4 regions of the Roseateles paludis genome follow, and region 4 is predicted to be linked to each of the others. Evidence: predicted binding sites of a transcription regulator. Region 4 holds the regulator's gene; each other region holds the start of a gene.

Region 1 (7,276 bases), on a different contig from region 4:
TCCTGGCGCTCAACGAAGAGAAGTACCACGCACTGACCGATGCGCAAGTGCTGGAGCTGCACCGCCTGGGCCTGATCGCCCTCATCGAGATGCACCGTGTGTCGATGGGCAATATGAACCGCCTGGCCAACCGCTACATCGCGCCGCCGGCTGCCTGAGCCAAGCGCCAGCCTGCTCCAGACCGCGCTGAAAGGCGCGGTTAGCAATCAAGGGCCACGCCGCGTGCGTGGCCCTTTGCATTTCAGGGTGGCGGGTAATTCAAGGCTTCATGCGTATCAGTGTGTGACAGCAGAGATTTCTCGCCATGGATATCCCTAGACTGCGAGCCCCCAGCGTTCATGCCGGGGTTGCCGAAGGATGTCGATGTTTGATTCGGAAGTGCAGGAGCGTCCCGCCGAAGACTGGCTGTCTCTGGACAGCGATTTCGGCGCCGCAAAGGACGATGCCAAGGGCTTGCTCGCGCAGAAGTACGGTGCGCGCGGTCTGGCCTTTGACGTCGATCGCTACAGCAGCACCCTGCAGACGGATGACATCGTTTGCACCGCCCGCGAGAACGGCTTCATCGTCGGCACCATGACGGTCCGGTTTGACCGCGAACAGCCGCTCAATGCCGACCAGATCTTTGCCGCCGAACTCAACCAATGGCGCCGTGCCGGCGTCAAGCTGTGCGAGTTTGGCCGCCTGGCCGTGGACCGCCGCGCGCTCGAGCCCAAGCAGTTGCTGGCCCGCATCTTCCACCTGGGCTACTTGCATGCCCACCGCCGGGAGGGCTTTGATCGCCTGGTCATCGAGGTCAATCCCCGCCACGTCGCCTTCTATCGGCGCTGGCTCGGCCTGCTGCCGCACACCACGCCGCGCCACAACCCCAGCGTGAACGCGCCGGCGGTGCTGATGAGCCTGCATTTCCAGCATGTGCGTAGCCAGATCGCCCGCTGGGGTGGACAGCCCTCGGCCATGGCCAGCGCGCGCAGCCTGTACCCGCTTGCCTGGGGCCCGGCCGAAGAGGCCGCGATGCTGGCGCGCCTGGCCTGATCAACTGGTATCCCAGCTTGCATGGCACCTGCCCGGGGCGCGGCTTGCCCTGGGCTTGCGCGCGTTTGCGCAGTTCTACCGCCCGCTTTGGTTCAAAGTGGTGCAAATGAATCCCAATCGGGTGCTTTTTGGGTGGCGCAGCACCAAAGTGGCTGCTAGCGCCCCTGAATGCGCAGCACTAGAACTGGCACACCCTTTGCGTTGAGTGGCATTGGCAGTTGTCTGTCAAACCCCAACTGGAGGATTCCGATGCTTCGTCGTTCTGCGCTCACCGCACTCAGCCTTGCCGCTGGCTCGCTCTTTGGTACTTCTGCGTTCGCTGCTGACACCATCAAGGTCGGCGTGCTGCACTCGCTCTCCGGCACCATGGCCATTTCCGAGACGGTCCTCAAGGACACCGTGCTCATGGCCATCGACGAGATCAACGCCAAGGGCGGCCTGCTTGGCAAGAAGCTCGAGCCGGTGGTCGTGGACCCGGCTTCCAACTGGCCGCTGTTTGCCGAAAAGGCCAAGCAGCTGATCACCCAGGACAAGGTCTCGGTGGTCTTCGGTTGCTGGACCTCGGTCAGCCGCAAGTCGGTGCTGCCGGTGTTCGAGCAAACCAATTCGCTGCTGTTCTACCCCGTCCAGTACGAGGGCGAAGAGCTGTCCAAGAACGTGTTCTACACGGGTGCCGCTCCCAACCAGCAAGCCATCCCTGCGGTTGAATACCTGATGAGCAAGGACGGCGGCTCGGCCAAGCGCTGGGTCCTGCTGGGTACCGACTACGTCTATCCCCGCACCACCAACAAGATCCTGCGCGCCTTCCTGAAGAGCAAGGGTGTCGCTGACGCCGACATCATGGAGGACTACACCCCCTTCGGCCATGCTGACTACCAAAGCATCATCGCCAAGATCAAGAAGTTCGCCTCCGAAGGCAAGAAGACCGCCGTGGTCTCGACCATCAATGGCGACTCGAACGTGCCCTTCTACAAGGAACTGGGCAACCAGGGCCTGAAGGCGACCGACGTGCCCGTGGTGGCCTTCTCGGTGGGTGAGGAAGAGCTGCGCGGCGTGGACACCAAGCCGCTGCAAGGCCACCTGGCCGCCTGGAACTACTTCATGTCCATCAAGGCGCCCGCCAATGACGGCTTCGTCAAGAAGTGGAGCGACTACGCCAAGGCCAAGGGCATCGCTGGTCACAAGGACAAGCCGCTGACCAATGACCCGATGGAGGCCACCTACATCGGCATCAATATGTGGGCCCAAGCCGTCAAGAAGGCCGGCAGCACCGACACCGACAAGGTCATCGCCGCCATGGCCGGCCAGACCTTCACGGCTCCGTCGGGCATCACGTCCAAGATGGACGAGAAGAACCACCACCTGCACAAGTCGGTCTTCATCGGCGAGGTGAAGGCGGACGGCCAGTTCAACGTGGTGTGGAAGACGCCGGGCCCCGTCAAGGCCCAGCCCTGGAGCCCCTACATCCCCGAGAACAAGGGCAAGAAGGACGAGCCCGCGAAATAAGACCCCCCCGAGGCGCCTTCGGCGCTTCCCCCCAGGGGGCGCACCCAGTGGACCGGCAAAGCCGGATCCACGGGTGCCATTGAATGGGCGCCGGCACTGCGTGCGGCGTGTGGGCGGGCGTGCGCGACGTACGGCGCCCGATCTCTTTCAATCGGATTTCTATGCGATCACTACTCGGCTTGCTGTTGATGCTGGCCGCTATTTCCTGCCATGCGCTTGCGCCAGACCTTGCCGCCAAGATTGCGGTGGGCGAAAGCGACGAGCGGGTTGCGGCCCTGAATGAGGCGGTGGCCAAGGGCGAGCCGCAGTTGGCGGAGTTCCTGCACGCTTTGCAGGACGGCCGGGTGCGGGTCAAGGACGGCAAGGCGCTGATCGATGCGCCGGAGGGCGATGAGCCCATCGTCAACAACCGCATGCGCCGTGAGATCGACGCGGCGCTGGCGGGGCTGGATCTGGTGTCGCCTGACCGCGCGGTGCGGGCCAAGGCGCTGACGACGCTGCGCGACGAGGCCGACGCCTCGCGCCTGCCGATGTTTGAAAAGGCCCTGGCGGCCGAAACCGATGCTGGCTTGAAGGCGCAGCTGACCGACCTCGTCGCGGGCGCCTTGCTCACGAGTGACGACGCGGCCAAGCGCAAGCACGCGGCCGAACAGCTGACGGGCAGTGCCGACCCGGCCAAGCGCGCGATGCTGCTGGAGCGGCTCGCGAGCGAACCCGATGCCGGTGCCAAGCGGGCGATGGAGAAGGCGGCCGATGCCATCCAGTCGCGCTTGGCCTGGGGTGACCGGGCACAGCTGCTGTTCTCGGGCATCAGCCTTGGGTCCATCCTGCTGCTGGTGGCGCTGGGCCTGGCCATCACCTACGGGCTGATGGGCGTCATCAACATGGCCCACGGCGAACTGCTGATGGTGGGTGCCTATGCCACCTGGGCGGTGCAGCAGGCCTTCCGCTCGCTGGCGCCGGGGGCCTTTGACTACTACCTGGTTGTTGCCATCCCGGTGAGCTTCCTCGTCGCCGCCGCAGTGGGCGCGGCGATGGAGCGCAGCGTGATCCGCTGGCTCTACGGCCGCCCGCTCGAAACCTTGCTCGCCACCTGGGGCATCTCGCTGATCCTGATGCAGACGGTGCGCAGCCTCTTCGGCGCGCAGAATGTGGCCGTCGAGAACCCGGCCTGGCTGTCCGGCGGCTGGGCACTGCTGCCGAACCTCACGCTGCCCTACAACCGCATCGCCATCCTCGGCTTCGCGGCCCTGGTGCTGATCGCGATGGCGCTGCTGCTGTCCAAGACCCGCCTCGGCCTGATGGTGCGCGGCGTCACGCAGAACCGCCGCATGGCGTCCTGCGTGGGCGTCAACACAGCGCGCGTCGACACCATGGCCTTTGCACTGGGCTCGGGCATCGCCGGCCTCGCTGGTTGCGCGCTGAGCCAGATCGGCAACGTCGGCCCAGACCTCGGCCAGAGCTACATCGTCGATGCCTTCATGGTCGTGGTGCTGGGCGGTGTGGGCCAACTGGCCGGCACGGTCTACGCGGGCCTGGGCCTTGGCGTGCTGTCCAAACTGCTGGAGGGCTGGCAGGGCGCGGTGCTCGCCAAGATTGCTTTGCTGCTGCTGCTCGTCCTCGTGATCCAAAAGAAACCACAAGGCCTCTTCGCGCTCAAGGGGAGGTCGGTCGAATGAAACGCATCCTCTTGATTGCCGCGGCCCTGCTCGTCCTGCTGCTGCCGCTGCTGCACCTGATCTTCCCCGCAGGCTCGGCCCTGCACCTCAGCGAGTTCTACGTCAGCCTGCTGGGCAAGTTCCTGTGCTTTGCGATCTGCGCGCTGGCGCTGGATCTGATCTGGGGCTTCGGCGGCATCCTCAGCTTGGGCCATGGGCTGTTCTTCGCGCTCGGCGGCTACGGCATGGGCATGTACCTGATGCGCCAGATCGGGCGCGACGGGCAGTACCAATCGGACCTGCCCGACTTCATGGTCTTCCTGAACTGGAAGGAGCTGCCCTGGCACTGGGCGCTGTCCGACTCGCTGGTGGCGCAGATCCTGATCGCGCTGGCCGTGCCGGGGCTGATCGCGGCGGTGTTCGGCTACTTCGCCTTCCGCTCGCGCATCCAGGGCGTGTACTTCTCGATCATCACCCAGGCCCTGGTGGTGGCGGCCATGCTGCTCTTCTTCCGCAATGAGACGGGCTTTGGCGGCAACAACGGCTTCACCGACTTCAAGCGCATCGCGGGCTACAGCATCACCAGCCCCGGCATGCGCGTGGGCCTGTGCGTGGCCAGCGGCCTGGCCTTGATCGGCTGCTACCTGCTGGCGCAGTTCCTCACGCGAAGCCGCTGGGGCCGATTGCTGCAGGCCATCCGCGACGCCGAGGGTCGTGTGCGCTTCATGGGCTATGACCCCGTGGCCTACAAGCTCAGCGCCTATGTGATCTCGGCCCTGATGTGCGCGTTGGCGGGCATCCTCTACGTGCCCCAGGTCGGCATCATCAACCCGAGCGAGATGAGCCCTGCGGCCAGCATCGAGATGGCCATCTGGGCGGCCGTGGGCGGGCGTGGCACCTTGATCGGGCCGGTGCTGGGCGCCTTCTTCGTCAACGGCACCAAGTCGGTCTTCACCGTCTGGTGGCCCGAGGGCTGGCTCTACATCTTGGGCGCGCTCTTCATTGCCGTCACGCTGTTCCTGCCCACGGGACTGATCGGCCTCATCAAGCGGGTGAAAGCATGACCCCCGAGCTGCTCGAACAAGGCTCCGTCAGCCGGGAGCGCATGCTGACCCAGCATGCCACCAGCGGCGAGCCCATCTTCAACCAGGGCGTGGCCCTGTACGTCGAAGACCTCAAGGTCAGCTTCGACGGCTTCCAGGCGCTGGGCGGTTTGTCCTTCACCGTTGGCGTGGGCGAGCTGCGCTGCATCATCGGCCCCAATGGCGCTGGCAAGACCACCATGATGGATTGCCTGACCGGCAAGACCCGGCCCGACAGCGGCCGCATCTACTTCGGCAGCAACCTGGACCTGCGCCGCATGAGCGAGACCAACATCGCGCGCTCAGGCATCGGCCGCAAGTTCCAGAAGCCCACGGTCTTCGAGGCCCTCACCGTCTACGAGAACCTGGAGCTGGCCTTGGCCGGCGACCGCCGCGCCCGCTTTGCCATGCGTGCCCGGCTCTCGGCCGACCAGCGCCAGCGCCTCGACGAAGTGCTAGCCACCGTCCACCTCAAGGACGAGCGCGACCGGACTGCGGGCTTGCTCAGCCATGGCCAGAAGCAGTGGCTGGAGATCGGCATGCTGCTCGCGCAGGACCCCAAGCTCCTGCTGCTGGATGAACCCGTGGCCGGCATGACCGACGAAGAGACCGAGCGCACCGCCGAACTCTTCCTGAGCCTCGAGGGCAAGCACTCCCTGGTCGTCGTCGAGCACGACATGAGCTTTGTAGGCACGCTCGCGGGCCAGCACCGCACCGTTACCTGCCTGCACCAGGGCAAGGTGCTGGCGGAGGGCACCATGGCTGCCGTTCAATCCGACGAACAAGTGATCGAGGTCTATCTTGGCCGATGAAGTTCTCAAAGTAGAGGGCCTGCAACAGCACTACGGCGGCTCGCACATCCTGCGCGGGCTCGACTTCACGCTCAAGGCGGGCGAGGTCACGGTGGTGCTGGGCCGCAATGGCGTGGGCAAGACGACCCTGCTCAAGAGCTTGATGGGCGTCGTGCCCGTCACCTCGGGCCGTATCGAACTCGGCGGCGTGGACGTCACCAAGCTCAAGTCGCACGAGCGGGTGCGGGCCGGCTTTGGCTACGTGCCGCAGGGGCGCGAGATCTTTGGCCGCCTCTCGGTGATGGAGAACCTGGAGATGGGCCTGGCCAGCAAGCCGGCCAGCACACCGCTGCCGGGCGAGATCTTCGAGCTCTTCCCGGTGCTCAAGCAGATGCAGGGCCGGCGCGGGGGCGACCTCTCGGGTGGCCAACAGCAGCAGCTGGCCATCGGCCGGGCGCTGGCCGCTGGGCCCAAGGTGCTGTTGCTCGACGAGCCCACCGAAGGCATCCAGCCCAATGTCATCAAGGACATCGGCAAGGTCATCAAGCACCTAGCCCACGACAAGGGCCTGGCGGTGTTGCTGGTCGAGCAGTTCTACGACTTTGCCGCCGAGCTGGCTGACCAGTACCTGCTGATGCAGCGTGGCGAGATCGTCGCCCGCGGTCGCGGTGCGGACATGGAGCTTGATGGCGTGCGCGAGAAGCTAGCGCTTTGATGCGAAGCGGCGCGTCAGCGCCACCACCGCGAGGCCCAGCAGGGCTCCGGCCATGTCAGCCACCACGTCCTGCCAATCCGCCTCGCGCGGCGGCAGGAAGTGCTGGGCGATCTCGATGCCGATGCCATAGGCCAGCAGCACGCCAAGCAACTGCAGCCATTGGCGGGGCTGGCGCCAGTACGCCTGGACGCTGACCCAGGCAAGGCTGCCAAATGCCAGCAGGTGGTTGGACTTGTCCCAGCCCGTGGAGAGGCCCTCGGGAGGTTTGGGCGTCAAGGCCAGCGCGGTGATGGCCAGGTAGAGCAGCGCCAGCAGCGCCCGCCAGACCGGCCGCAGCCGGGCGTCTTCCAGACGATGAAGCATCTCAATGCATCAGGTTGAACCACTGCCGCGCCTGCTTCAGGTGGGCGCTGAGCTGGGCTTGGGCCGGCTGGCCCCAGGGGTCGTCGGCGCGGGTGGTTTCGGTCAGGGCGGCGTCGATCTGCTCGCGCG
Region 2 (7,276 bases), 310 kb from region 4:
GCAAAGCAGCCTCGTCGGCAATGGTGTGGGCAGGGTCGAAGTGCATGAGGCTCAGTGTTGATGGGCAGAGGGCAAGCCGCGCCGCAGTTGGATGGCCTCGGCCACCTGGGCCGGGCCGATGGCGTCGATGCCGGCGAGGTCCGCCACCGTGCGGGCCACGCGCAGCACGCGATGAAAACTGCGCGCCGACCAGCCGAGCTTTTCGGCCGTGCGGGTGAGCAGGGCCTGGGCGGCTGGGTCGAGCGTGGCGTGCTCGGCCAGCTCCTGGGCGGCCAGCTGCGCATTGGGCTTGCCTTGCCGCGCGCGGGCGCGGACCTGCGCGGCGGCCACGCGCTCGGCCACCTGGGCCGAGGTCTCGCCGGGGGCCAGGGCTTGCAGCTCGGCGGGCGGGATCACCGGCACCTCGATCAACAGGTCGAGCCGGTCCAGGAAGGGGCCACTGAGCTTGCCTTGGTAGCGGCTGACTTGGTCGGGCGTGCAGCGGCAGGCCTTGAGCGGGTTGCCCAAGTGGCCGCAGGGGCAGGGGTTCATGGCCGCCACGAGCTGGAAGCGCGCCGGGAACTCGGCCTGCCGCGCGGCGCGGCTGATGAGGATGCGGCCGGTCTCTAGCGGCTCACGCAAGGCCTCAAGGGCGGTGCGCGGGAACTCTGGGAGTTCATCAAGGAAGAGCACGCCATGCTGGGCCAGCGAGATCTCACCCGGGCGCGGGGGTGAGCCGCCGCCGACGAGGGCGATGCTGCTGGCCGTGTGGTGGGGCGCGCGGTACGGGCGCTCGCCCCAGCGCTCGGGCGAGAAGGCACCGATCAGGCTTTGCACCGCTGCGGCGGCGATGGCTTCGTCGTCCTCCAGCGGCGGCAGCAGGCCCGGCAGGCGCTGCGCGAGCATGGACTTGCCGGTGCCGGGCGGGCCCACCATCAAGAGCGAGTGGCCCCCGGCGGCGGCAATTTCGAGCGCGCGCTTGGGGGCTTGCTGGCCCTTGATGTCGGCCAGGTCAGGCCCGCGCGGCGGCGTGCTGCGCGGCGGGCTGGCGGCGCGGGTGAGGCCTTGCTCGCTGTTCGGCTGCAGGGCAGCGACGACGTCGAGCAGATGCCGGGCCGCGCGCACGTCGAGGCCGTCCACCAAGGCGGCCTCCAGTGCACTGGCTTCGGGCAACAGCAGCGGGCGGGGCTCGGCCTCGCGCCGCACGGCCAGCGCCATCGCCAGGGCGCCGCGCACGGGGCGCAGCTCACCCGCCAGCGAGAGCTCGCCCGCGCACTCGAAGCGCGCGAGTGCGGCCGCATCGAGCTGGCCATTGGCGGCCAGCACGCCCAGCGCAATGGGCAAGTCAAACCGGCCACCCTCTTTGGGCAGGTCGGCCGGTGCCAGATTGACGGTGATGCGCTGGTTGTGGGGGAAGCCGAGGCCGCTGTTCTGCAGCGCGGCACGTACGCGCTCGCGGGCCTCTTTCACTTCGGTGTCGGCCAGGCCCACAACGGTGAAGCTGGGCAGGCCATTGGCCAGGTGGACCTCGACGGTGACGGGCGCGGCGGCAAGGCCGTCCAGCGCGCGGCTGTGGACGATGGCGAGGGACATCAGTAGGTCGGGTAGGTCGAGAGCTGGGTGGCCAGCACGAAGCGCGTCCACTCGCGCAGGTGGGCCATGGCGGCCACGCAATAGGCGTTGGGCGTGGCGGGTAGTGGGCAGTTGGCGAGGCCCGGGTGCTGCACGCGGTTGAGCGTGCTGACGCCGAGGAAGGTGTCGCTGCGCGCCACGAGGGTGCTGAAGGCATGCCCCAGGCCCTCGGGCCGCCGCATGATCACGCCCTTGCGCGCAAACATCAGGCCGGTGGGCTGGCCCAGTGTGGTCGGCTCCATCTGGCCGGTGATGGGGTTGAGGGCGGCGGTGGTGAGCTGCACGTCGAACTGCAGGAACTGCCACGGCATCAGGCGCGCCAGCGCGAGCTGCTCTTCGTACTGCTTGGAGGCGGCAAAGACCGAGACCTGGCCCGGCGCGGGCGTGCCAAACACTACTTGCTCAAACGGCCCTTGCGACGAGCGTGCGACGCAGACGCGCCCCTCGGCGCGCAGCGCGTAGCCGGCCGGCACGATGGCGGTGGCCCCGCTGGCCCGGTGCAGCCAGACCTGGAAGCGCTCGTTGGCCAGCACGGCCGGGTCCTCGCGCGAGATGTTGATCAGGTGCTGCACGCGCGGCCAGTCGTCGGCGCCGCGCATCAGCTCGGCCAGGCTGCGGGTGCCGGTGTCGACAAAGTCGAGGTCGCCACAGCGCAGGCTGCGGTTGGCCGCCAGCGCGGCCGAGACGGCGTTGAAGTCCTGCAGCGTGTAGTGCGTCCGGGCGGGGGTGACGACCTGGTCCACCGGCTCGGTGGAGGCCAGCAGCAGGCGCACGTTCTCGCTGGGCCAGCCCCAGCTGGCCGGTGCGGCGCCCGCCTTGAGGCCCCCAGCCACCACGCCGATCACGGCACCACTGGCGTCGATGATGGGGCCGCCCGACATGCCCGGCTGCAGCGCGACGTTGAAGCGCAGCACCTCGCGGTCGGTGGCGATGCGGCTGCGGTTGCGCACGAGCTCGGTGGCCGCCTCGGGCGGCAGGATGTCGCGCAGGCGCCGGGCGCCCACGGCAAAGCGCACCTCGATGTCGCTGGCGGTGGGCATGTTCAGCGCGTAGCCCAGGCCGGCAAAGACGCTGTCAGGGTCAGGCGCCGTGGCGGCCATGCGCAGCGGGCGGGCGGCGGCGGGCGCTGTCGCCACTTCCAGCAAGGCCAGGTCGCCGGCGGCGTGCACGCGCACGATGCGCGCCGGGCGCAGCTTGTCCTTCTCGGCCCCTTCAAAGCTCACCACCACCTGGCGGCAGCCACCAACGGCGTGGTGTGCGGTGACGATGCGCTCGCCGCGCTCCAGCACAAAGCCGCTGGCGGCGCGGTCGCCGTCGGGGCAGTCGGTGGCGCGCACCTTGACGAGGCTGGCCAGGGCCTGGCGGCGCAGCTCATAGCTGGGCGCAGCGGCCTGGGCGCCCAGCAGCACGGCGGCAAGGCCGAGTGCAGCGCCGATGCGCTTCATGCGGCGCAGAGGTAGAGCGGTGCCACGCGCAGCGCAGCCTCGCGCTCGGGCGCGGGCAGCGCCTGGATGTTTGCTGCTGCACGCTTGGCGGCGTCGCTGCCGGTACCGAGATGGACCAGCAGGTCGGCGGCGCTCGCACGCTCGGCTTGCAGGCGGCGCAGCTCGGTGCAGAAGCCCGGCGCCTCGGCGGCATAGAGCAGCGAGGCGCCGGGGCCGCTGGCCTTGCCGGCCTCGGCCGTGGCCTTGGCGCCCTCCGGCAGCAGGCCAAAGCGCAGGAACTTGAGCAACTGGCGCTGCTCGGCGGGGTCGGTGACGCCGACCTCGGCAATCTGGCGTTTGAGCTCGTTCACGTCGGGCGCCAGCCACTGGTGCGAGCGCAGGTGCAGGCCGGCCAGCAGGCTCAGCGTGGCGGCGATGCCAAAGCCCGCCATGCGCCGCGCGCCCCCGGCGCCCAGGCCCAGCGGCAGCTTCTCGGACAGGCCGAACAGCCCGGCCAGCAGGGCCGTGAGCGCCCCCACCACCGAGCCGACCACCGGCGAGGCCGACAGCCCCACCAGCAGCCCGAGCAGGGTGCCCAGGGCGGCGCCGGCCAGCACATCGAGCCGTGGGTGCGCTGCGGGTGCCGGGGCAGCGGCGGGTGGCGGCGGAGTAGCGGTGTCTCCCATGGGGGCCGAGTCTAGCCAGCCCGTCTCGGACGCGACAGCCGGGCAAGCTAGGAGTCTGCGCGGCAGAGATCCAGGTCCGCGTTGGCCCCGGAAGGGGGGCGAGGCAAGGCGCAGCGCGCCGTCCGGGGTAGCCCCCCGGACAAGCGGTGCAACGCCGAATCGCCCCCCTTCCGGGTCCAACCCTTCGGGCCGGGGCGATTTGCGGGGCCACTCGTCGTTGCCGGCTCGTTGTTGGCGCCGATCCAACGCCTCGCCGGCGCCTAGATTGGCCCCGCAACTCGCCCTGGCGCGGGCCTGGATCTCTGCCGCGCAGACTCCTAGGGCACCGGACTGGACGATCCCGGTGCAAATGCACCAAAGTAGTGTGCGCACCAAGCTGCAGCATGGGCTGAACTGGTGCGTGGCGGGGCATTCTTACCGGGGCTGCTGCCAGGGGCTGGGGGTGTGCGCAGGGCTGGCATGGAAGCTGCAAACCCTCGTCCATCGCTTTCCCCTTTCCGCACTCTTTCCTTTAGTCATCGGAGATTTAGATGAAGAAGACCCTGCTGGCCCTCCTGGCTGCCTCTGCCGCTTTCACCGCGCTGCCTGCCCTGGCTGACGAGGCCCCGGATCCTTTGTCGTTCAACCTGGGTGCCGTGACCGAGTACCGCTACCGCGGCATTGCCCAGAGCCGCCTGAAGCCCGCCCTGCAAGGTGGCGCCGACTACGCAGCAGCCAATGGCTTCTACATCGGCACCTGGGCCTCGACGATCAAGTGGGTCAAGGACGGCGGCGGTGACGGCAACCTCGAAGTCGACGTCTACGGCGGCTACAAGACCGAAGTCGCCCCGGGCGTGACGGTGGACGTCGGCCTGCTGCAATACCTCTACCCCAGCAACAAGCTCAACCCCAGCGCCAACACGCTGGAGGTCTATGGCGCCGTGACCTTCGGCGTCGTGACCGCCAAGTACTCGCACAGCACCTCCAACCTGTTCGGCTTTGCCGACAGCAAGGGCAGCGGCTACCTGGACGTGACGGCCACCTTCGACCTCGGCAACGGCCTGAGCCTGGCCCCGCACATCGGCCACCAGACCGTCAAGCACAACAGCGCGGTGTCCTACACCGACTACTCGATCACCCTGGCCAAGGACTTCTCCGGCCTGGTGCTGAGTGGTGCCCTCGTCGGCACCGATGCCAAGAAGGGCGCCTACGTCGGCGCTGGCAAGGACCTGGCCAAGACCACCTTCGTCGTTGGCCTCAAGAAGACCTTCTGATCGCCAGAGGAACAGTGACATGAAACTCATTACCGCCGTCATCAAGCCGTTCAAGCTCGACGAGGTGCGTGAGGCCCTCAGCGCCATCGGCGTGCAGGGGCTGACCGTGACCGAGGTCAAGGGCTTCGGCCGCCAAAAGGGCCACACCGAGCTGTACCGGGGGGCCGAATACGTTGTTGACTTCCTGCCCAAGGTCAAGATCGAAGCCGCTGTGGCGGACGACGTCGTCGACCGCGTCATCGAGGCCATCGAGTCCTCGGCTCGCACCGGCAAGATCGGCGACGGGAAGATTTTCGTGTCGCCGCTGGATCAGGTCGTCCGGATCCGCACCGGCGAAACCGGCAACGAAGCCCTCTGAGCAACGCACCCGCTGGAGAAACCAAGATGAAAAAACTACTCGCATGCCTTGCCCTGGCGGCGGCGGTGTTCGCACCGTCCGCGTGGGCTCAGGATGCCGCCAGCGCCGCTGCCTCGGCCGTGGCGGATGCGGCTTCGGCCGTGGCTGCAGTCGCAGCGCCTGCCGCTGAGGCCGCCTCGGCCCCCGCGCCGGTGCCCAACAAGGGCGACACCGCCTGGATGATGCTGTCGACCCTGCTCGTCATCCTGATGACCGTCCCCGGCCTGGCTCTCTTCTACGGTGGCCTCGTGCGCAGCAAGAACATGCTGTCGGTGCTGATGCAGGTGATGGTCGGCTTCTCGCTGATCGTGGTGCTGTGGGTGCTGTACGGCTACAGCCTCGCGTTCACCGAGGGCAATGCCTTCATCGGTGGCACGGACCGCCTCTTCATGAAGGGCATCTGGGACAACGTCGCTGGCACCTTCTCGAACGCCGCCACCTTCAGCAAGGGTGTGGTCATTCCTGAAATGGTGTTTGCTGCCTTCCAGGCCACCTTCGCTGGCATCACGGCCTGCCTGATCATCGGCGCCTTCGCCGAGCGCGTGAAGTTCTCGGCCGTGCTCGCCTTCCTGGCCCTGTGGTTCACCTTCAGCTACCTGCCCATCGCGCACATGGTCTGGTTCTGGGCCGGCCCGGATGCCTACACCTCGGCTGACGTGGTGGACAAGGTCAACAGCACCGCTGGCTACATCTGGCAGATGGGTGCGCTGGACTTTGCCGGCGGTACCGTCGTGCACATCAACGCCGCCGTTGCTGGCCTGGTGGGTGCCTACATGGTGGGCAAGCGCATCGGCTACGGCCGTGAAGCCTTCACCCCGCACAGCCTGACGCTGACCATGGTCGGTGCCTCGCTGCTGTGGGTGGGCTGGTTCGGCTTCAACGCCGGCTCCGCGCTGGAAGCCAACGGCTTCGCTGCCCTGGCCTTCATCAACACCTTCGCTGCCACGGCCGCTGCCGTGCTGGCCTGGTGCGTGGGTGAAGCCCTGCTCAAGGGCAAGGCTTCGATGCTGGGTGCTGCTTCGGGTGCTGTCGCTGGCTTGGTGGCCATCACGCCGGCTGCCGGCAACGTCGGTATCGGCGGTGGCCTGGTGATCGGCTTCGTGGCTGGCTTCGCCTGCCTGTGGGGTGTGTCGGGCCTGAAGAAGATGCTCGGCGCGGACGACTCGCTCGACGTGTTCGGCGTGCACGGCATCGGCGGCATCATCGGTGCCCTGCTGACCGGCGTGTTCAACAGCCCGGCCCTGGGTGGCCCGAGCGCCGTCGGTGACTGGGTCACCGCCGCCGCCATCGCCCCGGACGCCTACTCCATCGGCACCCAGTTCCTGACCCAGGCCAAGGCCGTCGGTATCACCATCTTGTGGTCGGGCATTGTCTCGGTCATCGCCTACAAGCTGGTGGACATGACCATCGGCCTGCGTGTCACCGAGGAAGAGGAGCGTGAGGGCCTCGATATCAGCTCGCACGGCGAGACTGCTTATCACAAGTAAGACAAGTAAATCGAACCAAGGGTCGGCGCACACGACCCACCTCGAGCCTGCAAGCCGCCCCTTCGGGGGCGGCTTTTTTCCTTGTCCCGGCGCTTTTTGGCTTTGCAGCTGGGTGCAAGACGACCCGGGGCCTTGTGTTGGATGATGCAGGCCCCATCTGTCTTCGCCCTGCTCCTCAGCCCGCCTCGCCATGGTCCCGCATCTCGTCACTGCACTTACCGGCCCCATCAACGAACTTGAAGCCCGGGTGCTGGAGTCCATGCCGGCCACCGAGCGCTGGTTCCGGCTGGAGTGGATGGAGCACACGCCGCCCTTTTATGCCTCGGTGGACGTGCGCAACGCCGGCTTCAAGCTGGCGCCGGTGGACACCAACCTCTTCCCCAGCGCCTTCAACTTGCTGACCCCGCAGATGCTGCCG
Region 3 (7,276 bases), on a different contig from region 4:
TGGCGGGGCGGCGCTGGCGAGGGTGCTGGCGAAGCATGCGAGGACCAGGGAGAAACAAGCGAGCAGGCGGTGCATGCGCGGGCGATCAGGGTTTGGACAGGTGCTTGGCCAGGAAGGCTTCCAGCCGCTTCGCAAAGTCGAGTTCGTTTTCAAGCTTCGTGAAGCCATGCGCCTCGTGCGCATAGCTCACCCACTCGGGCGGGTTGCCGGCGTCCTTCATGGCGTCACGCAGGCGCTTGCCGTGTGCCAGGGGCACGCGGAGGTCTGATTCACCATAGGCCAGCAGCACGGGCGCCTTGATGCGCGCGGCCTGCTTGACGGGTGAGTTGGCGGCGATCATGGCGGCGTCCTTGACGGCGTCGCCGACCATGTCGGGCAGTGTGTACTTTCGGCCGATATCGCTGAGGTCGTCATCGACAAAGAACGCGCCCTGAAGGAACAGGTCCAGGTCGGCCACGGCCAGCCAGGCGATGCCGCACCGGTAGAGCTCGGGGTGTTTGACCAGACCCATCAGGGTGCTGTAGCCCCCATAGCTGGCGCCGGCGATGCAGGCCTGGTCACTGGCCAGGCCCTGCTTGCGTGCCCAGAGCAAGGCGTCAGCCACATCGTCTTGCATGGCCTGGCCCCATTGCTTCCAGCCGGCGGTGAAGTGCGCCTCGCCGTAGCCCGTGCTGCCGCGGAATTCGGGCTCAATGACCAAGTAGCCGCGTGACGCCAGGTACTGCGCCATCGGGTGCCAGCCCCACTCATTGCCACGAACCCAGGGGCCGCCGTGGAGCAGAACGACGGCGGGCAGTGCGCCCTTGGCAGCGTCAGGCCGCGTGACCCACACGGGCAGGTCGCGGCCATCGCGCGCCTTGATGCGCTGCAGGTCCATGCTGGCCATTTGTGCGGGGTCCAGGCCCGACCGAACACGGCTCACCGCGCGCCAGGCGGGCATGCCGGCCGCAGCGTTGGCTTGATGCACCCACAGTTCGCCGGGCTCGTGGTCGCTGTAGGAGCGCACGAGTGCGGTCATGTCCGCTTGCCCACAACGGCGGCAGCTGATGCGATTGACGCGACCGGGGAAGCGGCCGTCAACGGCGTCCTGAAACGCCTTCATGCGGGGGTCGAACCAGACCGTGGTTTCGCCGTCCACCGTGGTGCGCACGCCAATCAGCTTGCCGCCGGGCTCCACGACGAGCGAGCCGTCAAAGTCGAACCCCGGCGTGGCGATCAGCGGCTTGGCCTCGGGCGCCTGCGTCTTGAAGTCATAGCGCGCCAGCACGCGGTAGCCCTCGGGCCCGCGGCGGTCCGCCACGTAGAGGCCGCCCACATCGTCGATGCCGACGATTTCGTAGGGGGCCTTCAGCAACGTGTCCTCGTAGAGCTGGACCCACTCCGTGCTGCCGGGGGCGCGCCAGTAGGCCGCGTGGACGTCCTTTTTGCGCGTGAAGGCGACGCGAGGTTGAGCGCGGCTGTCGGAGATCCAGCCGGTGCAATTGGGTGGCAGCTTGAAGTCCACCGCCCTGGAGACACCATTGCGGGTGTTGAGCCGCAGCGGAACCCTCAGGCCAGAGCCATCAACGGCCACCTCGGCCATCAGCACGTCTTCATTCGGGCCGTCCGGTTGTGGGTGCGGCACCTTGGCGACCATGTGGTTCCACGGCAGCAGCTCAGCGAGCAAGCCTTCGGAGGGGCTGTCACCGCCGCGGCGGCGCACATACTGACGCAGCTTCTTGCTCTCGACGTCGATGCCGTAGAGCCCCCAGGCTGTTTCGCGCAGGCCACTACCCTCGGCCAGGTCAGACGTGCTGAACAGCAGACGCCCGTCGTCCTGCCACTCAACGCCGCCCACGTCCGCGTCGGTGAATTGCGCAAGGTGCTTGGACTTGCCGCCCGGGCTCAGATCCACCACGGCCAGGCCCAGCCGCTGCTGGCCTTTGAGCCGTGTGGTCACCGCCAGCAGGCGGCCCGAGGGCGACAACTGAGCTTCGACAAGGTCAGAGGGCCTGAAGAACACTTCAGCCGCCGGCGGCGCGGCCAGTGCCCCGCCCGCGTGCAGTGCTACCAGCGCCGCGCCCATCCGCAGCCACCCACCCAGTTTGAAGCGCTTGCCTTGCATTGGTCCTCCCATGCGGTGTTTTGACAATCTTTGGGCGCGATCGTAGCGACGGTCGGCATGGAATCAGGCCCGCAGAAGGTGAAGCTTCCCCTCCGGGCCGGCTCCCATAATCCAGCCCCATGCCAGACCAAGCCCCCCTCGTCATCGTCGGCGCCGGCCTCGCCGGCCTCACCGTGGCCCTGCACGTGGCGGACCGCATGCCGGTCATCGTCCTTGCCAAGCGCGAACTGACCGAAGCCGCCACGGCCTGGGCGCAGGGCGGCATCGTCGGGGTGCTGGGCAGTGATGACTCCATCGACAGCCATGTCCGTGACACGCAGGACGCAGGCGCTGGCCTGGTGGACGAAGCCACGGCCCGCTTCATTGCCGAGCGCAGCGCGCAAGCGGTGGGCTGGCTGGTGGGGCAGGGCGTGCCCTTCACGCCGGACGACGACGGCCCGTTGGGCCTGCACCTCACGCGCGAAGGTGGGCACGCCGTGCGCCGCATCGCTCATGCAGCCGACGCAACGGGCAAGGCCATCCATGACAGCCTGCTCGCCGCCGCGCGCGCCCACCCCAATATCCAGCTGCGCGAGCGCTGGATGGCGGTGGACCTGGTCACGTCCCGCCACTTGCAGCGTGACGAGCCGCCGCGCGTGTATGGCGTGTATGCGCTCGACATCGACACCCAGCATGTCGAGACCCTGCCCGCGCGGGCTGTGGTGCTGGCCACCGGCGGCGCGGGCAAGGTCTACCGCTACACGACCAACCCCGACACCTCGACGGGCGACGGCATCGCCATGGCCTGGCGCGCGGGCTGCCGGGTGGCCAATATGGAGTTCATCCAGTTCCACCCGACTTGCCTCTATCACCCGCAGGAGCGCAGCTTCCTGATCACCGAGGCGCTGCGCGGCGAAGGCGGGCACTTGAAGTTGCCCGATGGCAGCCGATTCATGGCTTCGCACGACGAACGCATGGAGCTGGCGCCGCGCGACATCGTGGCTCGCGCCATCGACTTCGAGATGAAGAAGCACGGCCTCGACCACGTGTGGCTCGACGCCACGCACCTGGGCGAAGCCTTCCTGATCGAGCACTTCCCCACCATCCACGCGCGCTGCCTCAAGCTCGGCATCGACATCGCCCGCCAGCCCATCCCCGTGGTGCCGGCGGTGCACTTCACCTGCGGCGGCGCGGTGACCGACCTCAGCGGCCGTTGCGACCTGCCTGGGCTCTACGCCGTGGGCGAGACCGGCTACACCGGCCTGCACGGCGCCAACCGCCTGGCCAGCAATTCCCTGCTGGAGTGCGTGGTGCTGGGGCAGACCTGCGCCGCCGACATCCTGGCCCAAGCGGCCCCCGAGGCCGCGCCCCTGCCGGGCTGGGACGAAAGCCAGGTCGAGAACGCCGACGAGCAGGTCGTCATCGCCCACAACTGGGACGAACTGCGCCTCTTGATGTGGAACTACGTCGGCATCGTGCGCACCACCAAGCGCCTGGAACGGGCGCTGACGCGCATCCTGGCGCTGCGCAGCGAGATTGACGACTACTACGGCAGTTTCCGCGTCACGCGCGACCTGCTGGAGCTGCGCAACCTGGTGGACTGCGCCGAGCTGATCGTCCGCTCCGCCCTGCTGCGCCACGAGAGCCGGGGCCTGCACTACAACCGCGACTACCCGCGCACCCTGCCGGTCAGCTTCCCGACCGTGCTGATCAGCAAGCAGCGGCGGCGCTGAGCTCGTTGCGCTGACCTTCCCTGAGCGCTGGCGGCCCAGTCCGGCATCGCGGCACAACAAACGCTCAAACTCTGCTTGACAGAGTAAGTGGTCATCTTCAAACTCTGTCATGCAGAGTAACTAACGGAGATGGCCATGTCACTCAGTGCTCAACAGGCTGCGGCCGCGCTGGCCCAGATCGATGCCACCACCCACCGCGCCCAGGTGCAGCGCGGGTATCGCGGCGGCGGTGGAATCTTGATGATGTGGAGCGTGCTCTGGGCGCTCGGCTACCTGGGCATGGCCTGGCTGCCCCCGGCCATGGTCAGCGTGGCGTGGTTTGCGCTGGCCATCCTGGGCACGGGGTTGAGCTTGCATCTGGCGCGCGGTGGGTCGCGGGTGTCGGGGCCGGGCCTGTGGCGCCTGGCTGCGGGGGCTGGGTTCTGCATGGTGTTCGTCACGGCCATCGTGGTGCTGGCAGAGCCAAGGGATCCGGCGTTCGTTGTGGCGCTTCCAGGGCTCTTCGTCGGGCTGGTTTATGCGGCTGCGGGGGTCTTTGCAGCCCCACGCTATTTGGTGATTGCCGGTTATGTGCTGGCGGTGACCGTGGTGGGCTTTCTCGGGTTTCGCGCCGCGCTGCCCTATTGGATGGCTGCCAGTTGCCTGGGCTTGCTGCTCGGCGGGTACTGGCTGCGCCGGGGGTGAGCATGGCGACTGAGCCTGACTTCTTCATCCACCAGCCTTTGCGTCTTCAACTGATGGCGGCGCTGTACGCCGAGCGCGATGCCGAGCCGCTGGACTTCAGCCGACTGAAGGCGCTGACCGACGCTACCGACGGCAATCTCGGTAGCCATCTGACGGCCTTGGAGCAGGCGGGGTACATCGTCATCGAGAAAGACGGCAGCGGCCCGCGTCCACGCAGCCTCGTCCGGATCAGCGCGCAGGGCCGCAAGTCCTTCCGTCGGCACGTGGCCTATTTGCGCGAGTTGGTCGACGGCGTCGACGACTGATGCGCCGTTCCGGCGCGCGTTCCGCCCCATTTCGGGGCGCGCCTGACTCATGGGCAGGCATGGCGCCGATGCACGCGTTCATCGCCATGGCACGGGAGCTGCTCGGGCCTGTCAAACGCCGTTAGCATGGCCGCCACCCCTGTGTTCAGCCAGAGCTAGCGGCCGCAGGTGCTGACCTCAATGAGTCGAGCTGACCCCACGTGTTCGGCAAGCGCAGCGGCTGCACGTGCACTTTTGAATGAATCGAGCAAGGCGAGATGGAACTGACCCCACGTGAGAAGGACAAGCTGCTCATCTTCACGGCCGCCTTGGTGGCCGAGCGGCGCAAAGCCCGAGGGCTGAAGCTCAACTACCCGGAGGCTGTGGCCTTCATCAGCGCCGCCATCCTGGAAGGCGCCCGCGATGGGCGCACCGTGGCCGAGCTGATGGCCGATGGCCGCCAGGTGCTGGGCCGCGCCGACGTGATGGATGGGGTCGCCGAAATGATCCCGGAGATCCAGGTGGAAGCCACCTTCCCCGACGGCACCAAGCTCGTCACCGTCCATCAACCCATTGCCTGAGCGCTGCCATGAAGAAGACGCTTGTTTCCCTGCTCGCCACGCTGCTGGCGCTGCCCGCCCTGGCCCACACCGATGGCTCAGCCCATGCGCACCTAAGCAGCTTCTGGTCCGGTGCCTTGCACCCGCTGACCGGGCCGGACCACCTGGCCGCCATGCTCGCGGTGGGCGTCTGGAGCGCGATGGCGCTGCGCCAGCCGCTGGGCGCGCCGCTGGCCTTTGCAGGCTCGCTGCTGATCGGCGCGGTCATCGCGATGAGCACCGGCTGGGCGATGCCGGCGCTGGAGGCCAGCATCACCGTGTCGCTGGCGGTGCTGGGCCTGCTGGTGGCACTGCGCACGAACATGCCCACGGCAGCGGGCGCCGCCACGGCGGCCATCCTGGCCTTCAGCCACGGCGCGGCGCACGGGCTGGAGCTGAGCGGTGCAGCCGCGCTGGCGGGCATGGTGGTCAGCACCTTGGCCTTGCATGCTGCGGGCCTCGCTTTGGGCTGGAAGCTCCGCCAATCTCCCACGCTGCTGCGCGCCCTGCTGGGCGCGAGCGCGGCAGCGCTGGCCCTGGCGCGCTTGGGCGGGGTGGCCTGAATGATCCCCGGCGAACTCATCACCTCCGAGGGTGAGCACGAACTCAACCCCGGCCGCCGCACGCTCACCGTGCAGGTGGCCAACACGGGCGACCGGCCCATCCAGGTCGGCTCGCACTATCACTTTGCCGAGACCAATGCCGCGCTGAGCTTTGACCGCGCTCTAGCGCGCGGCATGCGGCTCAATATCTGCAGCGGTACGGCCGTGCGCTTCGAGCCCGGGCAGACGCGCACCGTCGAACTCGTAGACCTGGCCGGCGACCGTGTGGTCGACGGCTTCCGTGGCCTCGTTCAAGGCAAGCTATGACGACCCCCACGCTCACTTTGTTCGCTGCCCCCCGCGGGGGCGTTCGCCTCCTTCGGGCGGCCGTGCGGAGCCTCACATGAAGATCACCCGCCGCGCCTACGCCGAGATGCTCGGCCCCACCGTCGGTGACAAGCTGCGCCTGGCCGACACCGCCCTCGTCATCGAGATCGAGCGTGACTACACCCTGGCCGCTGGCGGCTATGGCGAAGAGGTCAAGTTCGGCGGTGGCAAGACCGTGCGCGACGGCATGGGCCAGTCACAGCGCCCCAATGGCCCCACCGCCGCCGACGCCGTCGACACCGTCATCACCAACGTCGTCATCGTCGACCACTGGGGCATCGTCAAGGCCGACATCGGCCTGCGTGGCTGCCGCATCGCCGCCATCGGCAAGGCCGGCAACCCCGATGTGCAGCCGGGTGTGGACATCGTCATCGGCCCGGGCACCGAGATCATTGCGGGCGAGGGCTCCATCGTCACGCCCGGCGCCATCGACACCCACATCCACTTCATCTGCCCGCAGCAGATCGAAGAGGCGCTGATGAGCGGCGTCACCACCATGATCGGCGGCGGCACCGGCCCGGCCACCGGCACCCTGGCCACCACCTGCACGCCCGGGCCCAGCCACATCGCCACCATGCTCAAGGCGGCCGATGCCTTCCCGATGAACCTCGGCTTCCTCGGCAAGGGCAATGCCGCGCGGCCCGAGGCGCTGCGCCAGCAGGTCGAGGCCGGCGCCATTGGCCTCAAGCTCCACGAGGACTGGGGCACCACGCCCGCCGCCGTGGACAACTGCCTCGCCGTGGCCGAGGAAGGCGATGTGCAAGTCGCCATCCACACCGACACGCTCAACGAAAGCGGCTTTGTCGAGGACACGATTGCCGCCTTCAAGGGCCGCACCATCCACAGCTTCCACACCGAAGGCGCGGGTGGCGGCCATGCGCCCGACATCATGAAGGTGGTGGGCGAGGCCAACGTGCTGCCCAGCTCCACCAACCCGACGCGGCCGTTCACCGTCAACACGCTG
Region 4 (7,276 bases):
TCGGGCTTGATCTCGTCAGCGGCCCAGGCCTGGCCCTTGAGGGCTTGTGCAAAGACCGGGCGCGTCGCGTTGTTCCAGATCAGCGGGCGCACGCTGGCGCCAACGAGGTTGCCCTTCTGGTCGCGCAGCAGCAGTTTGTTGATGTTGTCGTCTTCCTGCTCCCACTTGGCGATCTGCAGGCTGACCTTGGACTTGAGCAGGGCCTGGATGAAGGCGTCGGAGTCCGGCAGATCGACCCACTTGCCATTGGTCATGCCGCCGTCGCCCTTGGCATTGGCGTCCTTGATGGCGGCGATCACACCGGGGTCGGCTGCCAGCGCGACCAGGCGGGTCTTGGCCTTGTCCACTTTGGCTTGCACTTCTGGAGGCAATGCGGCGGAGGCGGTGCTGACGACGAACCCGACAGCGACGAGGGCCGTCGCGAAAAGCTTGCTGGACACGGAAGAAATGGACATGGGGAGCCTCTCCTGAAAAGTTGACGCTGCGAGCGCAGGCGCCGACAACAAGGAGAGCCATGGGGTCAACGCCCACGTGACTGCACTCTCCCTGTGCGGCGGCAACGACCTGGAGCCTTGCTCGCATGCGAATTTGAGTGTGCTGTCAGTTCCGGGGGGCTCACAACCGACCCTGGTAAGTTGCGAGGGGGCCAATCGGTGCTTTTTGGCGGTTCAGCGCCCATGACATTTGCGTGTCTGTGTTGAGCACGCGACACCCGGCTGCTCCGCAGCCGGTAGGCCCTGTGATCAGAGGGCTTTGCGCAGGTTGGCCGGGGCGATCTTCATCGCCTCGCGGTACTTGGCGACGGTGCGGCGCGCGCACTGGATGCCCTGCTCGTCGAGCATGCCGGCGATGGCGCTGTCCGACAGCGGCTTCTTGGTGTCTTCGGCGGCGATGAACTGCTTGATCAGCGCGCGCACGGCGGTGCTGGAGGCCTCGCCGCCGGTCTCGGTGTTGAGGCCCGAGCCGAAGAAATACTTCAGCTCGAAGGTGCCCCAGGGCGTGGCCATGTACTTGGCGGTGGTGACGCGCGAGATGGTGGACTCGTGCAGACCCAGCTCGTCGGCAATCTCGCGCAGCACCAGGGGCTTCATGGCCAGTTCGCCGTGCTGGAAGAAACCGCGCTGGCGCTCGACGATGGCGGTGCTGACACGCAGGATGGTCTCGAAGCGCTGCTGGATGTTCTTGATGAACCAGCGCGCCTCCTGCAACTGCCCGCCCAGCGGCGAGTTGCTGATGCCGCCGCGCGTGGCGCGCAGGGCATTGGCATAGAGCTCGTTGATGCGCAGCTTGGGGGCGACATCGGGGTTGAGCATCACGCGGAACTCGCGGCCCCCGGGGCCGGTCTTGCGCACGATGACGTCGGGCACCACGGCGGCGGCGCTGTTGGTGGCAAAGCGGCGGCCGGGCTTGGGCTCCAGCGTGGTGATCAGGCCTTGAGCGCGGCGCAGCAGGGCCTCGTCGGCGCCGGTCTCCAGCAGCAGGCGGCGCGTGTCGCGGCGCGCCATCAGCTCCAGGTGGCTGCGCGCGATGGTGGCGGCCAGGTCGCGCTCGGGGCTGGCCGGGTGGGTGGCCAGCTGCAGGCACAGGCACTCGGGCAGGCTGCGGGCGCCAATGCCGGCGGGGTCCAGGCTTTGCAGCCAGCGCAGGGCGATGCGCAGGTGGTCGAGCAGCTCCTCGCGGCTTTCCGCGTTTTCTTCGTCCTCGCCGGGCAGCAGGCTGGCGGCAATCTCTTCGAGGCTGTCTTCGAGGTAGCCGTCCTCGTTGAGCGAGTCGATCAGGATCTGGAGCGCCGTGCGTTCGGGCGCCGAGAGGTGCATGCCGGCCAGCTGCTGGGCCAGGTGCTCGGCCAGGCTGATGTCGGCCGACTCGGTCTCGCCACGCTCGCCGTCGTCGTCACCGCTGCTGGCCGGGCTGCTGCTGGGCAGCTCGCGGATGCCGTCGAAGTCGTCGCCTTCGGTGCCGTTGGACCAGTCCTCGCGGTCGGTGGTGCCAAAGTCGTCGGCTGCCAGCTCGCGCTCGCCTGCAGTTTCAGTGTTCGCTTCGGCGCTGTCGTTGTAGTCGGGGGCGGCATCGTCGCGCTCGGCCGGCGCATTGCTGGCCAGCTCGGGCGTGCTGACGCTGAACTCCTCCTCCGTCTCCAGCAGTGGGTTGGTCGCCAGCATCTGCTCGACTTCCTGGTTCAGCTCCAGGGTCGAGAGCTGCAGCAGGCGGATGGACTGCTGCAGCTGGGGCGTCAGCGCCAGGTGCTGGCTGAGGCGGAGCTGTAGGGTGGGCTTCATCGACGGACGCTCTTGCCCTACATGCGGAAGTGTTCGCCCAGATACACCTTGCGAACGTCCGGATTGGCCACGATCTCGTCCGGCGTGCCCTGGGCCAGCACCGTGCCCTCGCTGATGATGTAGGCCCGGTCGCAGATGCCCAGGGTCTCGCGGACGTTGTGGTCGGTGATCAGGACCCCGATGCCGCGCGCCTTGAGGAAGCCGATGATGCGTTGGATCTCCAGCACGGCGATGGGGTCCACGCCGGCAAAGGGCTCGTCCAGCAGGATGAAGCGCGGCTGAGTGGCCAGCGCCCGGGCGATCTCGACGCGGCGGCGCTCGCCGCCCGAGAGGGCGGGGGCCGGGCTGTGGCGCAGGCTTTCGATGGAGAGGTCGTGCAGCAGGCCTTCGAGCAGCTCGTCGATGCGCGCCTTGGGCAGGGAGCGGCCGCGTTCGTCCTGCTGCAGCTCCAGCACCGCGCGGATGTTTTGCTCGACGCTGAGCTTGCGAAAGATCGAGGCCTCCTGCGGCAGGTAGGACAGGCCCAGCCGCGCGCGGGCATGGATGGGCAAGCGCTGCACCTCCTGGCCGTCGATGCGGATCACGCCCGCGTCCGAGCGGACGAGGCCGACGATCATGTAGAAGCTGGTGGTCTTGCCGGCGCCGTTGGGGCCCAGCAGGCCGACCACCTCGCCGCTCCGCACGCTGAGGTGCACGTTCTTGACGACGCGGCGCACGCCGTAGCTCTTGGCCAGGCTCTCGGCGTCGAGGCGGCTCTCCGTCGCGGCAGTCTCGTGGCGGCTCTCCGTCGCGGCAGTCATCACGGAGCGGTCTTCGCGGGAGGGGTGAGCGTGGTGCTGGGCTGCAGCGGCAACGGTGCCGCGGAGGCTGCTGCCTCGGCCGCCGAGGCCCGAGGCATGATCACCAGTCGGGTACGGCCGGCCGGGTTGGGCGAGGCGTGGCCCCCCTCGAAGCGGAACACCTCGTTGCGGTTGTCATAGAGCACCACGGCGCCCGAGACCTCCTCGGCCACGGCCGTGCCGCGCAAGACCTTGACCACCGCATTGCCGATGAAGCGCACGGTGTCGCTCTTGGTGTCGAACTCGACCTGGTCCGCCTGACCCTGGACGCTCTCGCCGGGCACGTCGCGCCCCTGGCTGAAGCTGACCGGCTTGCCGGTGGTGCCGCTGGCCAGCGCCTGGTGGAAGCCGTCGGCCGTGATGCGCAGGTCCACGCTCTCGGCGCGCAACTGCAGCGTGCCTTGGGAGATCACCACATTGCCCGTCAGGCGGGTGCGCTGCGAGATCTTGTTGCCCTCGCCACCGTTGTCAGACTGGATGACGAAGGGCTGGGTCCGGTCGGTCTTGGCCGCCTGCGCGGCGGGGGCTCCCCACAGCGTGGCGAGCAGGGCGGTCAGCAGGGCGGGGGCCAGCAGCGGCGCGTTTCGGATCATGGCGGCACAGAAGTTGCAGGCGATTCTAGGCGCCTGCGCCGGTGCGCCCGACCGAAATCAAGCCTTGCCGCGTGCCTGTTTGATGAGGAAATCCGCAACGGCGCAGGCTTGTTGGCCCGAGACGGTTTCTGCCTGCCCGGGTGCGCCAACGATGCCGGGCCCCGTGCGCCAACGGCCGGCGATGGTGAGCTGGGGCACGCTGTCGACGCCGCTGGACTCGGCCAGCTTCAGGCCCTGCTGCGCCTTGGTCTGGACGCCGAAAGAATTCATGGCCTGCTTGACCTTGGCCGGGTCCTGCCCGATGCGGCCGAGGAAGGCCAGCAGCTTGTCCTCGGTGCTCAGGTCCAGTCGCTCGCGGTGGATGGCGTTGAACAGTGCCGAGTGGGTGGCGTGGGTCTGGCCCAGGCTCTCCAGCCCGTAGTAGGCCTTGGCCAGCAGCTTGAGCTGGGCCTGGGTGCCGATGGGGACGCGCCGGAAAGTGACGTCGGCCGGCAGGGTCTTGACCCACTGTTCCAGCACCGGGTCAAAGGCGAAGCAGTGCGGGCACAGGTAGAAGAAGAACTCGACGACCTCGATCTTGCCCGGCGTGCTGGGCAGGGCTTGGCCGAGGCGGATGTAGTGCTTGCCTTCGACCGGCGCGCCTTGTGCGCTGGCCAGGTCGGCCAAGGGGGCGAGGGCAATCAGGGCGGAGAGGTCGCGGCGTTTCATCGGGCGGTCCGTTGGCGTTGGAGGAGGTAGTCGGCCACCTGCACAGCGCGGCGGCCAAGTTCGGGTTCGGGCAGGCCTTCGGCGGTGTTCTGCATGCTCGGCGATGTCAGGAAGCGGCCGGCGATGCCAATCGAGGGCACGCCGTCGATGTCGTAGGCTTCAGCCAGGCGGTCGGCTTGCAGGCAGCGCGTGGCCACGCCCATGGACTTCCAGGCGGCCTGGTACTTGGCACTGTCCACGCCGGCCATGGCCAGAAAGCGCGCCTGTGACTCCAGGTCGTCGAGCATCTGGCCCTGGCGATGCATGGCCGCGAAGATTGCAGGCCGGACCTGGGGTTCAAGCCCGAGGGCTTCCAGCGCAAAGAACATGCGCTGGTGGCCCTTCATGTTGGCGCGGAACTGCACGTGCACGCGCCGGAAGTTGACGTCTGCCGCCAACTGCTTGGCCCATTGCTCGATCACGGGCTCGAACACATAGCAATGCGGGCAGCCGTACCAGAAGAACTCCACCACATCGATGCGCGTGGGGTCGCTTGGAGCCTGGGCCGGAGCGTTGCGCACTGCGTAGTGGCGGCCCGGTATGGGGCCGGCCTGGGCCTGCGCCTCGGCCAGGGGCAGACCCAAGCTGGCGGGCAGCAGTCCAAGCACGAGGGGGCGGCGGGGCATCACCATGGGCGACTCCTTCAGCGCTGGACGCGGACGAGGTTGGCCTCGAAGCCGGCGCCTTCGACCTTGGTCTGCTGGGCTTCACCCTCGGCGCGGGTGTCAAAGGGGCCAATGCGCACGCGGAAGACGGTGCGGCCGGACTGCTCGCGCTCCAGCACCTTGGCGGTGAAGCCTTGCAGCGCGAGCTTGGCCTTCTGGCTCTCGGCGTCCTCGGCGCGCACGTAGGCGCCGACCTGGACAAAGTAGACCGTGGGGTCGCTGCCGGCTGCCGAGGCCGCCGCCGCGGCGGACGCCGCCGTGGCTTTTGCGTCGGGCTTCGTGTCGGCCTTTGCTTCGGGTTTGGCGTCGGCCTTGTGATCCGGCTTGGCGTCTACCTTTGCGGCTGCTGGCGCCGGCGCCACCGGCGCCGACGCGGCCCCACCCACCACCACGCCGCTGGCGCTGCGGGCGGCAGCCTTGCCGGCCAGCGGGGCGTTGGGGTCCCAGTTCTTGTTGCGCTCGGCCTCGGAGGCGTCCTGCTCGGCCGTGCGCTGGGGCAGCTTGTTCATGAAGGGGACAGGCGCCTTCGTGATGTAGAGCGCCACGCCGAGTGCAATGGCCAGCCCAAGCAGCAGCCCGACGATCACGCCGACGAAGAACCCGCCCTTTTCCTTCTTCTCTGCACTCATTCGACCGCCTCCGGCTGTTCCCTGCTCATCTGCTCCGGCGCACTCACGCCCAGCACGGCCAGCGCATTGGACAGCACCTGGCGCGTGGCGGCCAGCAAGGCGCAGCGGGCGCGGCAGAGCTCGGGCGCCTGGTCGAGCACGCGCTCGGCGGCGTAGTAGCTGTGGAAGCTGGCGGCCAGGTCGCGTGCATAGAAGGCCACGTCGTGCGGCGCAAGGCTGGCGGCAGCGCTTGAGAGCATGTCCGGGTAGGCCGCGAGCTTGAGCATCAGCGCCTCTTCGGTCGGGGCCGTCAGCAGGCTGAGATCGGCCGTGGCCAGGCTGGCGACATCACCGCCCCACTTGTTCAAGATCGAGCAGACACGGGCGTGCGCGTACTGCACATAGAAGACCGGGTTCTCGTCGTTCTGCTTGAGCGCGAGGTCGACGTCGAAGGTGAACTCGGTGTCGGCCTTGCGGCTGATGAGGAAGAAGCGCACCGCGTCGCGGCTGGTCCAGTCGATCAGGTCACGTAGGGTCACGTAGGAGCCGGCGCGCTTGGAGATCTTGACCTCCTCGCCGCCCTTCATCACGGTGACCATCTTGTGCAGCACGTAATCCGGGAAGCCCTGGGGGATGCCCAGATTCACCGCCTGCAGGCCGGCGCGCACGCGGGCGATGGTGCCGTGGTGGTCGGTGCCCTGGATGTTGATGCACTGCGTGTAGCCGCGCTCAAACTTGTTGATGTGATAGGCCACGTCGGGCACGAAGTAGGTGTAGCCACCTTCCGTCTTGCGCATCACGCGGTCTTTGTCGTCGCCGTAGTCGGTGGTGCGCAGCCAGAGCGCGCCGCCGTCTTCAAAGGTCTTGCCGCTGGCGATGAGACGTTCCACCGTCTTCTCGAGCTGGCCGCCGTTGTAGACGCTGGACTCCAGGAAGTAGCTGTCGAACTTGAGGCCAAAGGCCTGCAGGTCCAGGTCCTGCTCGTGGCGCAAATAGGCCACGGCGAACTGGCGGATGCCGTCCAGGTCGTTCACATCGCCCGAGGCGGTGAACTCCCGGTCGTCGGCCTTCACCGTCTGCTTGGCGAGGAAGGCGTCAGCGATGTCCTGGATGTAGTCGCCGTTGTAGGCGGCCTCGGGCCATTCGGCATCACCGGGCTTGAAGCCCTTGAGGCGCATCTGGGTCGAGTTGGCGAGCGTGGCGATCTGCACGCCGGCGTCGTTGTAATAGAACTCGCGGGTCACCTCGTGGCCCTGGGTCTTGAACAGCGAGCACATGGCGTCGCCCAGCGCCGCCTGGCGGGCGTGGCCCACATGCAGCGGGCCGGTCGGGTTGGCCGAGACAAACTCCACCATCACATGTTTGCCGGTGGCCGGGCGGTTGCCGAAAGTCAGGCCGGCGCCCAGCACCTCGGCCACCACGGCCTGCTTGGCGGCGGGCTTGAGGCGGATGTTGATGAAGCCGGGGCCGGCGATCTCCAGCGCCTGCACCCAGGCCTCAAAGGCGGGCTGGGCCTGCAGCGCGGCGATCAAGCGGGTGGCGAGT

What was found. Region 4 encodes sigma-54, which starts transcription at its own class of promoters, with help from an activator protein. Its sites were predicted from a motif close to TGGCANGNAANCTGCTTT; they were not measured.
Region 1: a site for sigma-54 is predicted at 1,218-1,235, ahead of urtA (urea ABC transporter substrate-binding protein). Genes of this name have one in related genera too.
Region 2: a site for sigma-54 is predicted at 4,177-4,194, ahead of ABDJ85_RS03880 (TorF family putative porin). Genes of this name have one in related genera too.
Region 3: a site for sigma-54 is predicted at 4,893-4,910, ahead of ABDJ85_RS08635 (urease subunit gamma). Genes of this name have one in related genera too.

What each region holds. Positions count from the first base shown of each region.
Region 1 is NZ_JBDPZD010000005.1:220,762-228,037, forward strand. It holds gene ABDJ85_RS16560 (SapC family protein) at 1-158, shown strand, start outside; gene ABDJ85_RS16565 (N-acyl amino acid synthase FeeM domain-containing protein) at 364-1,032, shown strand; gene urtA (urea ABC transporter substrate-binding protein) at 1,282-2,538, shown strand; gene urtB (urea ABC transporter permease subunit UrtB) at 2,700-4,217, shown strand; gene urtC (urea ABC transporter permease subunit UrtC) at 4,214-5,260, shown strand; gene urtD (urea ABC transporter ATP-binding protein UrtD) at 5,257-6,090, shown strand; gene urtE (urea ABC transporter ATP-binding subunit UrtE) at 6,080-6,784, shown strand; gene ABDJ85_RS16595 (VanZ family protein) at 6,773-7,147, opposite strand; gene ABDJ85_RS16600 (hypothetical protein) at 7,149-7,276, opposite strand, start outside.
Region 2 is NZ_JBDPZD010000001.1:812,890-820,165, forward strand. It holds gene ABDJ85_RS03860 (pyridoxamine 5'-phosphate oxidase family protein) at 1-46, opposite strand, end outside; gene ABDJ85_RS03865 (YifB family Mg chelatase-like AAA ATPase) at 52-1,572, opposite strand; gene ABDJ85_RS03870 (trypsin-like peptidase domain-containing protein) at 1,572-3,056, opposite strand; gene ABDJ85_RS03875 (hypothetical protein) at 3,053-3,721, opposite strand; gene ABDJ85_RS03880 (TorF family putative porin) at 4,252-4,974, shown strand; gene glnK (P-II family nitrogen regulator) at 4,994-5,332, shown strand; gene ABDJ85_RS03890 (ammonium transporter) at 5,359-6,858, shown strand; gene gshA (glutamate--cysteine ligase) at 7,049-7,276, shown strand, end outside.
Region 3 is NZ_JBDPZD010000002.1:576,539-583,814, reverse strand. It holds gene ABDJ85_RS08660 (alpha/beta hydrolase family protein) at 1-75, opposite strand, end outside; gene ABDJ85_RS08655 (alpha/beta hydrolase family protein) at 86-2,104, opposite strand; gene nadB (L-aspartate oxidase) at 2,224-3,816, shown strand; gene ABDJ85_RS08645 (hypothetical protein) at 3,952-4,500, shown strand; gene ABDJ85_RS08640 (winged helix-turn-helix domain-containing protein) at 4,503-4,805, shown strand; gene ABDJ85_RS08635 (urease subunit gamma) at 5,063-5,365, shown strand; gene ABDJ85_RS08630 (HupE/UreJ family protein) at 5,374-5,946, shown strand; gene ABDJ85_RS08625 (urease subunit beta) at 5,947-6,252, shown strand; gene ureC (urease subunit alpha) at 6,329-7,276, shown strand, end outside.
Region 4 is NZ_JBDPZD010000001.1:1,127,171-1,134,446, forward strand. It holds gene ABDJ85_RS05320 (hypothetical protein) at 1-455, opposite strand, end outside; gene ABDJ85_RS05325 (RNA polymerase factor sigma-54) at 744-2,279, opposite strand; gene lptB (LPS export ABC transporter ATP-binding protein) at 2,297-3,079, opposite strand; gene lptA (lipopolysaccharide transport periplasmic protein LptA) at 3,079-3,711, opposite strand; gene ABDJ85_RS05340 (thiol:disulfide interchange protein DsbA/DsbL) at 3,769-4,419, opposite strand; gene ABDJ85_RS05345 (thiol:disulfide interchange protein DsbA/DsbL) at 4,416-5,090, opposite strand; gene ABDJ85_RS05350 (SPOR domain-containing protein) at 5,102-5,752, opposite strand; gene argS (arginine--tRNA ligase) at 5,749-7,276, opposite strand, start outside.